DNA from 2 places in the Paenibacillus sp. BK720 genome. Region 2 is predicted to be linked to the other one. Evidence: riboswitches for the same ligand, from Rfam matches in the RefSeq annotation. Region 2 holds a riboswitch; the other holds the start of a gene.
What was found. A riboswitch is a leader RNA that binds a small molecule or an ion and turns the genes downstream of it on or off. The one in region 2 is predicted to bind FMN.
Positions count from the first base shown of each region.

Region 1: another riboswitch for FMN. It lies ahead of FHT67_RS03565 (DMT family transporter); the one in region 2 lies ahead of ribD (bifunctional diaminohydroxyphosphoribosylaminopyrimidine deaminase/5-amino-6-(5-phosphoribosylamino)uracil reductase RibD).

Region 1 covers NZ_JAASRQ010000001.1:841,398-849,298, forward strand. Annotated here, with positions in the region: gene FHT67_RS03555 (PRD domain-containing protein) at 1-599, opposite strand, end outside; gene FHT67_RS03560 (LLM class flavin-dependent oxidoreductase) at 1,135-2,196, shown strand; FMN riboswitch at 2,288-2,449, shown strand; gene FHT67_RS03565 (DMT family transporter) at 2,629-3,561, shown strand; gene FHT67_RS03570 (Gfo/Idh/MocA family protein) at 3,638-4,624, shown strand; gene FHT67_RS03575 (NUDIX domain-containing protein) at 4,874-5,440, shown strand; gene FHT67_RS03580 (ribose-phosphate diphosphokinase) at 5,697-6,641, opposite strand; gene FHT67_RS03585 (ABC transporter substrate-binding protein) at 6,782-7,901, opposite strand, start outside.
Region 2 covers NZ_JAASRQ010000001.1:1,185,750-1,193,650, forward strand. Annotated here, with positions in the region: gene FHT67_RS05250 (spore germination protein) at 1-967, shown strand, start outside; gene lysA (diaminopimelate decarboxylase) at 1,105-2,433, shown strand; gene FHT67_RS05260 (peptidylprolyl isomerase) at 2,488-2,919, shown strand; FMN riboswitch at 2,951-3,158, shown strand; gene ribD (bifunctional diaminohydroxyphosphoribosylaminopyrimidine deaminase/5-amino-6-(5-phosphoribosylamino)uracil reductase RibD) at 3,425-4,531, shown strand; gene ribE (riboflavin synthase) at 4,547-5,218, shown strand; gene ribB (3,4-dihydroxy-2-butanone-4-phosphate synthase) at 5,253-6,410, shown strand; gene ribH (6,7-dimethyl-8-ribityllumazine synthase) at 6,456-6,926, shown strand; gene FHT67_RS05285 (segregation and condensation protein A) at 7,003-7,782, shown strand; gene scpB (SMC-Scp complex subunit ScpB) at 7,751-7,901, shown strand, end outside.

The sequences.
Region 1 (7,901 bases), 340 kb from region 2:
TTCATCAGCTCCGTCAGCTGAACCATTTGTCCCGCGGTAACGGACCCTGCTGCCGAATACACGTGATACGTAAGAAAGCCGATTTCATCTTCAGGGATAATGACGTCGAATTTCTCGCTGATCATCTTGGCTGCCTTGGCGGCGATTTTGAACTCTTGGGGATAACACATCTTCGTTTCGTACAGGAAAGGATTGACGATTTCCATGCCGTTTCTTAACCGGTAGACGACAAACTGAATATGGCTCGGTAAGGCGAAATACACTTTCGGATCGACGGGCGTTCCCAGCCGTTCCCGAATCTCATCAATGATCTGCTCGGAGATTTGCACCACCTCCGGGTCCAATTCCTCAAGCAGAGAATGGTAATGCAGCGCTTTATCCCGGTCGTCCAGCCGGTACCGCTTCTCGATTCGCGGGTCTTCGGCATCGATAAACTTCCGGCCTTTGCATGAGAAGCCAATGCCCTTGCCAAACAGCACGTATTCCCTCGATGAGTTCGGCTCCATCGTTAGGATGACATTGTTGCCAACGATCCGATCGATCCGAAGTTGTCCCGTGAGTCCCACGTCAATCCCTCCTCTCAGTAGTAAATTCCCCATTTTGAGCACAAAAAAACCAAGAAAAGACACCGCCGTCATTCGGGCGGATACTCTCCTTGGCTCATGCCTAGTCGAACTAGTAACATGCCAAAAGGCTTGTTATATATTTGGCTCGTTATCACTATAAATCATGCAAACGTTTACGTCAATTGAAAATTATTCATCCCTTTAATTTTTCGCGGTGATTCTTGAGACCTACCCTGGAAGAACCCTCGCAGCTGGCTTTCATATAATAATAGATAACGTATCCTCTAAGTTTGAGAGGGTGACGAACATCAGGTTTGGCGCTGAGGAGTCGGAACCGTAAAATGGTATTCGAACCAAGCTTAACGGCAGATGCTGCTGCCCTGTCATAAATGAAGGGTCTTTTTTTGCAAGCAAGCTTGACGTTTGCTATATAATTAGGCACAATTACTTACTAGATACTTCACTTACTATACGTATATTACTTACTTTACGTACATGAATAGGAATGGAAGCAATGTCAATCATTAGACTATCGGATCACGGTGGCATTGCTGAGGAGGACATATGGATGGGATCATCAGGGTATGACGGTCATTTTGAATTCGGCATTTACACATTAGGCGATCTTGCGGTGGATCCCCGTACGGGCGGGCTCAAAAACGCGGGAGAACGAATGAAGGAAATTATCCGGGCAGCCAAAGTTGCGGATGAGGCGGGCATTGACGTATTCGGAGTTGGCGAGCATCACCGTCTGGACTTTGCTTTATCCTCGCCGCCGGTTTTGCTTGCCGCAATCGCGCAGGCGACCTCGCGCATTCGTCTTACAAGCGCAACTACGGTACTTGGGACGGCGGACCCGGTACGGGTATTCGAAGACTTTGCGACGCTTGATCTCATCTCGGACGGGCGCGCGGAGATTATCGCCGGCCGCGGCGCATATATCGAATCTTTCCCGCTCTTCGGCTTTGAGCTGGATGACTATAAAGAATTGTTCGCTGAGAAGCTTGAATTAATGAGGCAGCTCAATTTATCGGAACGGATTACATGGAGCGGCCGTCTTCGCAGTCCTTTGGAGAATGCTGAAATCGCACCGCGTCCGGCGCAGTCTGCGATCCCGGTCTGGGTTGGCGTAGGCAGCACGGCGGAAAGCGCGTCTCTGGCCGGTCGGCATGGGGCGGGCATGGCACTAGCGATGCTTGGCGGAGAACCGTCGAAATACAAGCATCTTGTAGATTGTTACAAGGCAGCGGGCATCGCAGCAGGCTATCGGAGTGAAGAGCTGAGGGTAGCGATTACCGGCCACTGCTATGTTGCAAAGACAACCGAGCAGGCGCTGGACGAATTTTATGCCGGCTATTCGGCATACTATTCCCAGTTCATGGGCGGCAAGGAGAACGGAACTCCGCTCTCGCGGGGGGATTTCGAGAAGCTTGCGGGTTCGCTTGCGATTGGAAGTCCGGAGCTGATCGCGCGGAAGATTATCGAACAGCACAGGCTGTTTGGCCATTCCCGCTTTATGGCCCAGATGGACATTGGAGGCATGCCTGCCGCACAGGTGGAGTCATCCATCCGATTGCTTGCTAAGGAAGTTGCGCCGATTGTCCGGGAAGCCCTGCAAGTAAAGGTCTAATCCAAGATTGTTAAAAGTTGACTATTCACACTAGACAACTCGGAAAAACAGCGTTATACTCAATCCAATCATTTTAAAAATTTAATGGAATAAGGATCTTCGGGGCAGGGTGAAACTCCTGACCGGCGGTAATCGTTAATCCCTGCCTGGCAGGATAACAAAGCCCGCGACTCCCTGAGCTGACAAACAGCAAGGGGACTGACTTGGTGCGACTCCAAGGCCGACGGTATAGTCCGGATGATAGAAGATCGCTGAAGTAAGCCTGCAGAAGGCGGAAAACCGCCGATATGCATGTTTATTTGAGTTGGCCCCGATTCGCGTATAACCAAGCGGATCGGGGCTTTTTATTTGAGCGAAACCGACTGCTGACCTTCCGGCTGAAGGCGCAGCCGTAACGCTTGCTCCGTCCTGTATTCAGAAAGGGTACTTATTATGAGCAATGTTACCGCATCACCACTTATCCGCACCAAATCTCCCGTTCGGCCGGAGTTTTGGCTGGTTGTCCTTGGAGCAGCGCTATGGGGCGTGGATCCGGTATTCCGCATTATCTTACTGAAAACCTTAACCTCTACCCAGATCGTTCTGCTGGAGCATATCATTTTGTTCATTGCCGCAGCTCCCGTGTTATGGAAGTTCCGTGCGGATCTACGCGGCGTTCGTCTCCGCCAGCTTGGCGCATTGCTGTTTGTCTCGTGGGGCGGCTCGGCGCTTGCCACGATTCTTTTCACGCAAGGTCTGGTTCACGGCAATCCCAATGCGGTTCTGCTGCTGCAGAAGCTGCAGCCGCTCTTCGCCATTGTAATGGCAAGAATCTTATTGAAGGAGCTTCTGCCCAAAAAAATCGGACCTTTACTCGTTCTTGCCATTGTCGGAACCTATTTGCTGACGTTTGGCTTTACGCTTCCTTTTGGCCATGTCAATGAATTTGTCCAGGTTGGCAGCCTGTTGTCGCTGGGCGCGGCTGCTCTATGGGGCGGATCGACGGTTATGGGACGTTATCTGCTCGGGAGCATGAAGTACGAGACGGTTACATCCCTGCGATTTATGCTGGCTTTGCCGCTGCTGCTTGTAATTACCTGGTCGGAAGGAGCGGCATGGAAGCTGGCGGAAGGGACGGACCTGGTAGCCGTTATCGTTAATCTGCTTCTTCAGGCCTTGCTTCCGGGGTTGGTCAGCTTGCTTGTCTACTATAAAGGTCTAAGTAAGATCAAGGCTTCTTACGCGACAATCGCCGAGCTAAGCTTCCCGATGGTAGGCGTTCTCCTGAATTGGACGGTATTCGGCCAAGTGATCACTAGCGCCCAGATCGCAGGCTTTGTGTTTATCTGGTTTACGTTATTTTTCATTTCCAGGCAGCAGAATTAAGCGTGGATATTTCTCCTTTAACCGCTTTCACATCTGGGCGATTGCTGATATACTGCGGTTGGAGGTGTAGGAAACAATGGAGAATAGAACGATCAAATGGGGCATTCTTGGCGCCGGCTGGATTGCCTCCCAATTCGCACGCGATTTGGCTTTTGCCCGGGATGCGGAGCTTCGCGCGGTAGGCTCCCGCTCGCTGGCGAAAGCGGAAGAGTTCGCCGGCAAATTCGGCGGCAAACGCGCGTACGGAAGTTATGAGGAGCTGGTGAACGACGCCGAGATCGACATTATTTATGTCGCGACTCCTCATCCGTCCCATAAGGAGCATGTTCTGAAATGTCTGCGCGCAGGCAAAGCGGTATTATGCGAGAAGCCGTTTACGGTCAATGTAAAAGAAGCAGAGGAAGTCGTGCAATACGCAAGAGATAACCGCATTTTCTTGATGGAAGCGATGTGGACGCGGTTTCTGCCGGTCATCCGCAAGGTCCGTGAATGGATCGCCGAGGGACGTATCGGCGAGGTCCGGCTGCTGAAGGCGGACTTTGGCTTCCGTACAGGCGTTAATCCGGAAGGACGCTTGTTTAATCCGGCCCTGGCAGGCGGCGCGCTGCTGGATGTCGGCATTTACCCGCTATCCTTCGCTTCCATGTTATTTGGCGCAAAGCCGAAGCAGATTCTAAGCACCGCTCATCTCGGCGAAACTGGCGTAGACGAGGAAAACAGCATTCTGCTATCCTATGAAGGCGGCGGAACCGCCATGCTGAGCTCGGCGATCCGTCTTTGCTCGGGCAGCGATGCTTACATAATGGGGACGGAGGGCTCCATTAAAATTCCTTCCTTCTTTAATGCCAAATCCGCAACGCTTGTTGCCGCGGACGGTACGGAAGAAACGTTCTCGGATGACCGCACGACGCTTGGTTATGTATACGAGGCCGAAGCAGCCGGACAATATCTTCGTGAAGGCAAGGTTGAGAGCGAGGTTGTACCTTTGGACGAAACCCTGCAGCTGATGCGGACGATGGACGAAATCCGCGGTCAATGGGGACTGCGTTATCCATTCGAATAATAAATAAAAGGACTGGTTCTGTAAACCGGTCCTTTTTGTTTTAGAATAAAAAAAAGCGGCCCGCATTCGGGATACGGGCCCAAGAGACAAGCTATATCAAATAGGGAGTATGGTCATTATGTTCTCCCAAGATTAAACAAAGCTGAAAAGTACATTAGTTTCACATAAAAAATAAGGGCTATTGTCCATTGCGCTAAGGTATAATGAGTTCTATATTGTTTGCCATTAAGCCGGAGGGGGAAAATCCAGATGGAAAATATTAATTTTTGTATGGCTTGCGGAGATAAGCTGGAAGTTAGAGAGATTGGCGGGGAGGACCGCAAGGCTTGCCCAAGCTGCAGCTTCGTTCATTGGGGAAACTACAGCATCGGAGTAGGAGCATGCGTCGTTAAAGAGAACAAGGTGCTTCTGGTTCGCCGCGCCCACGAGCCGGGGAAAGGCTATTGGACAACGCCGGGCGGTTATATTGAACAGTTCGAGCAGATTAGAGGCTCGGTTGCCCGCGAGGTATGGGAAGAAACGGGCGTCCGCGCGATCGTGTCCAAAATTATCGGCATACGCGACCGGCCGCATTCGGTGCATGACGTCTACATTACCTTCGAGATGGAGTACATAGACGGGGAGCCTCGCCCGGACGGCGTGGAAGTAGACGGCGCAGGCTTCTTCAGCCTCGAGGAAATGGAGACCATGAACGTCGCCGACTTGACCGCCTGGCAGGTGGATCTCGCTCTGAACGGCAGCGGGGGCGGCTTGACCGAGGACACCAAACCCATCCGCGAAAGCCTTAAGAAATACGGCCTCTACCGTGCCAAGTAAGCCGGTTCAGGCAACAAAAAGCCCCGGATTAATTTCCGGGGCTATTGCTATATTCCCACTTCCCACTCCCACACCCGATAAACAGGTGTGAGAAGAAGCATTTGTGATTTTAGTAGTGCGGAAGGGAAATATCTTCTGGAGGAGCGCAGCGCTTGCCTTTGGTCTCGTGGGAATACCTTAATAAATTTCATTCGGAATCCCACGAGACCAACAGCAACCGGAAGAAGATGTTTTCCTGTAGCATGCTCCTACTAAATCACATCTGCTTCGTCTTAAACAACCGGTTTATCGATCCGCCATTATTAATGATCCGCAAAGCATTCGCCAGCAGATCCGCCATCGGCAGAACGATAAACTTGTCCGAATGGTTCGGGTCAATCGCGATCGTATCCGTAATAACGACCTCTTTAATGAAAGGATGCGTCAGCTTCTCGAGCGCATTTTCCGAGAACAGGCCGTGCGTGGCGCAAATAAAGGCGTCGTTGGCGCCGCGCTTGTTCAAGGCTTCCACAACCTTGATAATAGTGCCGCCCGTATCGATCAAATCCTCGATGATAATCGGCGTCATGCCTTCGACTTCCCCGATAATATGCGTAATTTTCGACGTGTTGTGGGCTGGACGGTTCTTGATCATAATCGCGAACGGACAATCCATGTAGTTGGCCAGCTTCTCCGCCGTTGTTGCGCGTCCGGCATCCGGCGAGACAACGACGGGGTTTTTGATGTTTTTGCTCTTCAAATAATCCGTGATCAGATCAAGGGCGGTAATATGATCGACCGGAATTTCAAAGAAGCCCTGGATCGGATCGGCATGCAGGTCAACCGTAATGAGACGGTCGGCGCCAACGGTTGTCAGGACATCGGCAACCAGCTTGGCGGAAATCGGCTCGCGCGGAGCGGATTTCCGTTCCTGACGGGCATAACCGTAATAAGGCATAATGATATTGATGGTTTTTGCGGAAGCCCGTTTGGCCGCATCAATCATAATCATAAGTTCAACGAGATGCTCATTCACCGGATGAGACAGGGATTGAACGATATAAACATGGGCCGAGCGAATCGACTCTATGTAACGAAGGCTGATTTCTCCGCTTGCCAGCCTGGAGATCTCAATGTCTCCTAGAGGAACGTCAAGTTTTCGGCATAGCTCTTCCGCCAGCGGGCGGTTCGAGGAGCCGGAAAAGATTTTTACATTTTGCATCCGCTTGTCTCCTTACGTTCATTGTACAGATAGTCCCATTATAGCTTTTCCCGAGGCAAATTCAAAATTGCGATAGGCCCAAAAAAGAAAAGCGGTCTTGAAAAGTCCGCTTTGGACCTCTCAAGACCACGGTTTGCCGTTTATTTCGCTACGATATCCTGGATTGCTTTTTCCAGCTTGTCGAGGAGCTGGTCCTTGTCAATCGATCCGCCTTGGTACTCCTGCATGGCAGCGCCCCAGCCTTGCGGTACGCCGTCCGGGTAACGGCCCCAATGCCAGCCGCCGGCCGTTGCTGCTTGCTCGGATACGGCAACGCCCATTTGACCGATTTCATCCGCCGTAGGCTTGATGGAGGTCAGAGCAGGGATAAATTTGAATTCTTTTGTCAGGTACGATTTGCCCGTGTCCGAAGTAACCATCCAGTTCAGGAACTTTTTCGCTTCTTCGGCGTTTTTGGATTTGCTGTTTACGATCCAGAAGTTAGCAGGACCCGTGTAGATATGCGCGTTGCCGCTGTCGTCAATCGGAATAGGGAGCAGGCCGACGTTCAGCTTCGCTACTTTGTCCACGTCGCCTTGGATCCAGTTACCTTGTTGAATCATCGCTGCCTTGCCGGATGCGAAGTTAGCCACTTGCGTCGCATAGTCCGTTGTCAGCTTGTCTTTTTGGCTGTATTTGAAGACCACGTCAACGTAATTAATCCATTTCTTGAAGACATCGTTGTCTTTGAAGTTTGCGCTGCCGTCTTTTGTTCCGTTAATGAAGGCGATTGGATCCGGCTGCTCGGCGAGACCAACGTTGATCGTGTGGTGACCGATCGACCACCATTCGTTTGTTGTCGAGAATGGCGTGATGCCGGCCGCTTGCAGCTTTTTCGCTGCATCTTCAAGCTCGGTCAACGTCTTGGGAAGAGTAGTGATGCCGGCTTTCTCGAACAAATCCTTGTTGTAGAAAATGCCGTAGCCTTCGATGTTCATCGGCATGCCGAGCAGCTTGCCGTCCACTTGGGCAGGACCGGCCGCTGCCGGAATAACGTCTTTCGCCCACGGCTCGCCGGACAAGTCCGTCGCGCGGTCATAGTAAGCTTCAAGCGCCGCGTAGCCTTCGGAGTTAAAGATCTCCGGCTCGGAGCCGGAAGCGATTTCAGCCTTGAGCAGGGCATTGTAGTCTTCGCCGCCGCCATGCGTTTCGACTTCGACTTTAACGCCGGTCTCTTTCTCATATTCTTCAGCCATGCGGTTAAGCGCGTCGGCAATTTCC
Region 2 (7,901 bases):
TGAGCTTGTCAGGGTTGGGGAACGCACGCAATCCGATATTTGCATTGCCTATATCAATGATCTGGCCGATCCGGAGCTGGTCAAATCGATCAAGGACAAAATCGAACTCGTGCATATAGACGGGCTGCCGCTAGCGGATAAGCAGTTGGAAGAAGCGACCGTGCAAAGGGGTTGGAATCCCTTTCCGCTTGTGAGATACTCGGAACGTCCCGATGTAGTCGCCGCCCATCTGCTGGAAGGCTCCGTGGTCGTGTTTGTGGACACTTCGCCAAGCGCCATGATATTGCCGACTACCTTTTTTGATCTAATCCAGCACGCGGAGGAGAACCGGCAGACTCCGTTTATCGGAACCTACCTGCGGTGGGTTCGTTTTCTCGGGATTTTCTCCTCGTTGTTCCTGCTGCCTTTATGGCTCCTGTTCGTGGTTCATCCCGAGCTGAAGCCTCAGGCTCTAGCCTTCCTGGGGCCGGAAAAAGTCGGCAAGCTACCGCTGATCGTGCAGTTTCTGATCGTGGAGGTCGGCGTTGATCTCATGAGGCTCGCTTCGGTGCATACGCCGTCAACGCTGGCAACCGCCGTCTCCCTCGTTGCGGCCATCATGGTTGGCGATATAGCGGTCAAAACCGGGCTGTTCATCAATGAAGTTATTCTCTACATGGCTATTGCCGCCGTGGGGATGTTCGCTACGCCAAGCTATGAGCTTGGGCTTGCCAACCGGATTGTCAGGCTTGTGCTGATCATTGCTGTCACCCTGTTTAACGCTCCGGGGTTTATTATCGCAACAACCGCGATTCTGATGATGCTGTGCATGCAGCGTTCGTTCAACCGTCCGTATATGTGGCCGTTTATTCCGTTTGATTACAGAGCGATGTGGAACATCATCGTAAGGAAGCCGGTGCTCAAAAACCGGACTCGTCCCAACCTTCTCCGCCCGCAGCAAAGCGACAAAATGCCGCGTACCGATTAGAGGCCAAGAAATACAAATCAAATGTGAATTTATCCATTTCTCTCAAGGTTAGATTGCGATATACTGTGGCTATTGGTACAAATCGCAATCAACTTCTATTACGTCCTGTAGTAGATATCTGAGGGGGAACATCATTCGTGTACTTACATGGCACAAGCAAAATTAATGCCCGAGGACATTTGGAGATTGGCGGAGTTGATGTAACGGATCTGGCGAAGGAATACGGCACGCCGCTCTACATCGTCGACGAGACGCTTATTCGTCAACGGGCAAATGAATACGTATCCGCATTTAAGGAATCCGGCCTGAAATTCCAGGTTGCCTACGCAAGCAAAGCATTCTCGGTTATGGCCATGTGCGCGATTGCCGATCAAGAGGGCTTGTCGCTCGACGTTGTGTCCGACGGGGAGCTGTATACGGCTTTGCAGGCAGGATTTCCGGCAGCCCGCATCCATTTCCACGGCAACAACAAAACGCCGGACGAAATCAACATGGCGCTTGATGCCAATATCGGATGCTTCGTCGTAGACAACTTTGTCGAGCTGTACCTGTTAAATGCGCTAGCCGCAAACAAGGGCAAAAAAGTTAAAATTCTGTTCCGGATTACGCCGGGCGTGGAAGCTCATACGCATGAATATATTTCGACCGGCCAGGAAGACTCGAAGTTTGGCTTTGACCTTGGCAACGGTGCCGCGAAGCAGGCCATCCGTGAAGCGCTCGAGCTCTCGAATCTCGAAATTTTGGGCGTGCATTCCCATATTGGCTCCCAAATTTTCGAAGTTGACGGCTTCCGCATGGCAGTGGATAAAGTTGTGGCTTTCGCCGTTCAAATCCGCGACGAGCTTGGGCTTACCTTCAAGGTCATTAACCTTGGCGGCGGCTTCGGCATCCGTTATGTGGAAGGCGACACTCCGCTTCCGGTAGCCCAATACGTGGCTGCCATTACCGACGCGGTGATTTCGAATTTCTCGGCCGCTAGCTTCCCGCTGCCCGAAATTTGGGTTGAGCCGGGCCGCAGCATCGTCGGCGACGCAGGCACAACGCTGTACACCGTTGGCACAATGAAAGATATTCCGGGCGTACGCAAATATATCGCGGTGGACGGCGGCATGATGGATAACCCTCGTCCGGCGCTGTATCAATCGCGTTACGAAGCGATTTTGGCGAACCGCGCGAACGAAGCGGCTACGGAAACCGTTACGATCGCAGGCAAAGCATGCGAAAGCGGCGACAAGCTTATTATCGACCTTGAGCTGCCGAAAGCGGAAACGGGCGACTTGCTCGCCGTCTCCTGCACGGGCGCTTATAACTACTCGATGGCGAGCAACTACAACCGTTTCCGCCGTCCTGCCGTTGTCTTCGTGAAAGACGGCCAATCCGACCTCGTTGTGCAGCGCGAATCGCTCGAAAATATCGTCGGCAACGACGTAATTCCGGCTAGACTTCTCAAATCGCTTGCTAAGTGAGGGAGATTTTTGGTAACGTAGTCTTATTCGGACATAGAAAGGTAGATGTTAGACATGGCTAAACAAGCAAAAATCACACTTGAGAACGGCGCAGAGGTTATTCTCGATCTGTTCGACCAAGATGCTCCAAATACGGTAGCAAACTTCGAAAAGCTTGCAAACGAAGGCTTCTATAACGGCGTGGTATTCCACCGCGTTATTCCAGGTTTCGTTGCGCAAGGCGGCTGCCCTAACGGCACAGGCACTGGCGGTCCCGGCTACACCATCAATTGCGAGATCAACCCGAACAAGCATGAACGCGGTACGCTCGCAATGGCACACGCAGGCCGCAACACAGGCGGAAGCCAGTTCTACATCTGCTATCAACCACAGCCGCATCTTGACGGCCAACATACCGTATTTGGCAAAGTTGCTAAAGGCATGGAGCATGTTGACGCGTTCAAAGGACGCGATAAAATGCAAAAGGTTGAAGTTTACGAAGTTTAATGTTAAGATACTAACAAATTTATAGTTTGTGGCTTACCTTCGGGGCAGGGTGAAAATCCCAACCGGCGGTGATCGAGCGGCGCTAGCACAACAGGAATCACCTGCGTGCGGCGCTTACTCGTCAGTCCGTGACCCGGGCCGTCCCGCGCAAGAGCGATTCATCGCATTGCGAGGGAAGGAACGGTGGACCTGGTGCAATTCCGGGACCGACAGTATAGTCTGGATGGGAGAAGGAGACACATTCGATGCGTTTGCGCATAAGCGTTCATGCTTATTTTTCTTGTGCTTATTTTCACAAGTTGAATGGGTTTGTTTGAAATATAAGAAAAGTATAGGTTGTTTATATTTTTTATACTGGACTTGTATTTCATCCGCGAAACGCTTGCGGTTCTCTATGGGGGCCGCAATGCCGTTTGCGTGTGAACAGTTTCTTTTTGCAGGCATGGAATGGTTATTTTTCCCACCCCCGTTGGCTAAGCTGGCTAATGGGGGTGTTTTTGCATTTATGGAAATTTTAAACGATTCGTATTATATGAGTCTTGCTCTTGAGCTCGCGGCTAAAGCCTCCGGGCAGACCGGCATTAATCCGGTTGTGGGCTGCGTAGTCGTGAAGGATGGACGAATTATTGGCGTTGGCACCCATCTTAAACGGGGAACGGGTCACGCCGAGGTGCACGCGCTTCAGATGGCCGGCGACGATGCGGAAGGGGCGACGGTGTACGTCACGCTTGAGCCGTGCAGCCATTACGGCAAAACGCCGCCTTGCTGCGAACGCATTATCAATGCGAAGGCCGCCCGCGTCGTGGTGGCAACCACGGATCCGAATCCGCAGGTTGCGGGCAGAGGGATTGCTCGTCTCCGGGAGGAAGGCATCGAGGTCGAGGTTGGTTTGCTTGAAGAGCAATCCCGGAGCATGAACGAGAAATTCAACAAGTACATTACGACCCGGCTGCCTTTCGTCACGCTGAAGACGGCTAGCACGCTGGATGGAAAAATCGCCTCCCATACCGGAGACAGCCGCTGGATTACCGGGTCGGCCGCCCGCGAACAAGTGCATACGCTGCGCCATCAGCATGAGGCGATCATGGTGGGCATCGGTACGTTGCTGGCGGATGATCCTCAGCTGACGACCCGAGCGGCCGTTCCCGCGATTCATCCGGTTCGGATTATCGTGGACAGTCAGCTTCGCCTGCCGCTGGACGCTAGAGTCGTGACGGACGGCTTGTCCCGCACGATCGTACTCGCTTCCGCGAAGGCCGATCCGGCTCGCGAGAAGGTGCTGACCGAAGCCGGCGTTGAAGTCATCCGCTGCGGCGACGGGAAGCAGGTTGACCTGGCTGAAGCGATGCGCAAGCTTGGCGAGCTGGAGATTGGTTCGATTCTCCTGGAAGGCGGCGGCAAGCTGAACGGTGCCATGCTGGAGGCCGGATTAATCGATAAGATAATGATCTACATGGCAACCAAGATTATCGGCGGCTTTGACTCCCCCGGCACCTTTACGTTCGCCGGGTTCGAGAAAATGTCGCAAGCCATTGAACTTGACCATGTGAAGGTAGAGATGGCGGGAGAAGATATTTGCATATCCGGAAATCCGGTATACGGTAATGAATAGATTGGGGGAGTGCCCGTGTTTACCGGCCTGATTGAGGAAGTTGGCACTTTAAGACGGGTTAAGAAACAAGGCGAGGCGATGGTTCTGACGGTGGAAGCATCAAAGGTTACGGAAGGGGTTGCCCTCGGCGACAGCATTTCCGTTAACGGCGTATGCTTAACCGTGATCGCCTTCGACCGCACGTCGTTTGATGCGGATGTCATGCCGGAGACCTACCGGAAGTCCAATCTGCATCAGCTCCGGCCGGGTCAGGACGTGAATCTGGAGCGCGCGATGATGGCCGGCGGCCGGTTCGGCGGACACATCGTGCAGGGGCATGTCGACGGAGTTGGCATCATCACCGGACGCGAGACGGATGCGAATGCGGTTGTTTTCGCCATTCGGCTGTCTGACGACGAGATGATGCGTTATGTCATTCCGAAGGGCTCTATAACGATTGACGGGATCAGCTTAACGGTGGTTGGCACCCATGCCGCTGGCTTTTCGGTATCGGTCATCCCGCATACTTTGGGGGAAACCGCGCTGATGAACAAGAAAGCCGGCGATTCTGTCAATATCGAATGCGACGTCATCGGCAAATACGTCGATCATCTGCTGCATTACAAGCCTGCGGGCAGATCAGGCTCTGCCGGGCATACAGAGTCTAAGCTTAGCGCAGCCTTTTTGAGCGAGAACGGTTTTTTATAATACAAGGGTAACCGGATAGCAGGGAGGGAAATTGATGAATAGACAAGAGCTGGAACTGCAAGAAAATGTGTTTGACTCGATGGCGGCCGCCCTGGAGGATTTGAAGGCCGGCAAGCCGATTATCGTGGTGGATGACGAGGACCGCGAGAACGAGGGGGACTTGATCGCCCTGGCGGAGACCGCGTCACCCGAAGTTATCAATTTCATGATAACCGAAGCCCGCGGCCTGGTGTGCGTCCCGATCACGCGGGAGCGCGCCGAGCAGCTTGATCTGCCGCCGATGGTTCAGCACAACACGGACTATCACGGAACGGCTTTTACGGTATCGGTGGATCACGTGTCCACTACGACAGGGATCTCGGCCTATGAACGCTCGCAGACAGTCAAAGCATTGATTGATCCGGCGACGAAGGCAACGGATTTCCGCAAGCCGGGGCATATCTTCCCGCTGGTTGCGAAGGATGGCGGCGTCATTCGCCGCGCCGGTCATACGGAAGCCGGCATCGACCTTGCCCGAATGTGCGGATCGGAGCCTGCGGCAGTCATTTGCGAGATTATTAAAGAGGACGGGACGATGGCCCGCCTTCCCGATCTGATCGCTTTCAAGGAAAAGCATAACCTGAAGCTGATCACGATCCAAGGAATGATTGCTTACCGCAACGCCATGGAGAAGCTTGTTGACCGCATCGTGGAGGTCGACATGCCGACGGACTTCGGTCACTTCCGGGCGATTGCCTTCTCGAACCAGGCTGACGGCAAAGAGCATATCGCGTTCGTTAAAGGTAAGATAGACGGGGAGAAGCCGGTTCTGGTTCGCGTGCATTCGGAATGCCTGACCGGGGATGTTTTCCATTCGCATCGCTGTCAATGCGGTCCGCAGCTGCAATCGGCGCTTGAGCGAATCAATGAGGAAGGCAGCGGCATTCTTCTCTATATGCGTCAGGACAGTCAAGGGCTTGTTAACAAGCTGAAGACTTACGCCCGCATCGATCAAGGGGCGGACAAGGAAGAGGCCAAGCCAAAGATGGATCTTCGCGATTACGGCGTAGGAGCGCAAATTTTGCGAGACCTTGGCGTCCGCCAGATGCGATTGCTTACGAATAACCCCCGCAAGATCAGAGGCCTCGAGGGCCATGGAATCGAAATCGTGGAACGGGTACCGATTGAAATTCGCGAAAGCGGCAAGAAGTAATCAAGCCAAATAAAAATTTGACCTTACAAACCAGGAGGGCTTAACATGCCAAACGTATTTGAAGCAAGCGTAGTATCGGAAGGACTTCGATTTGGAGTAGTTGTAGGACGTTTTAACGAGTTTATTTCGGGGAAGCTGCTGAGCGGTGCGCTTGACGGCTTCAAACGCCACGGCGCGCAAGACAACGATGTGGATATCGCTTGGGTGCCGGGCGCCTTTGAAATTCCGCTTATCGCGCAAAAAATGGCGGAAAGCGGAAAGTACGACGCCGTTATTACGCTTGGCGCCGTTATCCGGGGATCAACTCCGCACTTTGACTACGTGTGCAACGAAGCGGCAAAAGGCGTAGCCGCAATCGCTCTGAAAACAGGCGTGCCAACGATTTTTGGCGTTCTGACGGTGGATTCGATCGAGCAAGCCATTGAGCGCGCGGGCACAAAAGCGGGAAATAAAGGCTATGAAGCGGCTGTTTCTGCAATAGAGATGGCAAATTTGTCGAAATTACTGCATAATTAGAGTAATCGCTCAAATTATGCTGCGTTACTTGTTATAGGACGTCAGCCATTTGCGCATGGCAGGGGGATCGTAAGAAGTGACGATGCACTACAAGTTGGAATCCTTTGAGGGACCGCTCGATTTGCTGCTTCATCTTATCGATAAGTCAGAAATCGACATCCATGAGGTTTCGATTAGTGAAATAACGGATCAATACATGGATTACTTGAATGCGATGAAGGAATTGGAGCTGGAGCTGACAAGCGAGTTCCTTGTTATGGCGGCAACGCTGCTGGCCATCAAGAGCAATCAGCTGCTGCCCAAACCTCCCGTATTCGAGGACTTCTATGAAGAATGGCCGGATGACGGCCTTGATCCGAGGGACGAGCTTATTCAGAAGCTGGTCGAATATCGTAAATTCAAGCAAATTGCAGAGCAGCTTCGGGAGAAGGAGCTGGAGCGCAGCCTTATCTATTCCCGCGAGCCGGACGATATGACGCCGTATATGAAAGAAGAGATCGTCAATCCGCTCGAGGGGCTGCATATCTCCGATCTGATTGCCGCATTCCAGCGGGCGCTGCGCCGAGCCGCGCGACGCAACATTGTGGCAACCGTGCAGAGGGACGAAATCTCGGTTAAGGACCGGATTCGGGACATTGTTGAGGTTCTGAAGCAGTTCGAGACCGTACGGTTTTCCCGTCTGATCCGCGAGAATATGAACAAGCATGAGGTTGTTGTGACGTTCCTTGCCATTCTGGAGCTGATGAAGATGAAACATATTCGCTGCTTCCAGCATCAGCTGTTTGATGACATCGTCATTCATTGGAGAGGAGAAGCGGCGGACCATGGATTATCCGAAGTTGAAATCGATTATTGAAGGCCTGTTGTTTATGGCAGGCGACGAAGGACTAAACAAACGGCAGCTGGCCGATATTTTGCAGCTTGACGCCGATCTGGCGGCCGATCTTGTGTATGACCTTCACAGGGATTTGGCTC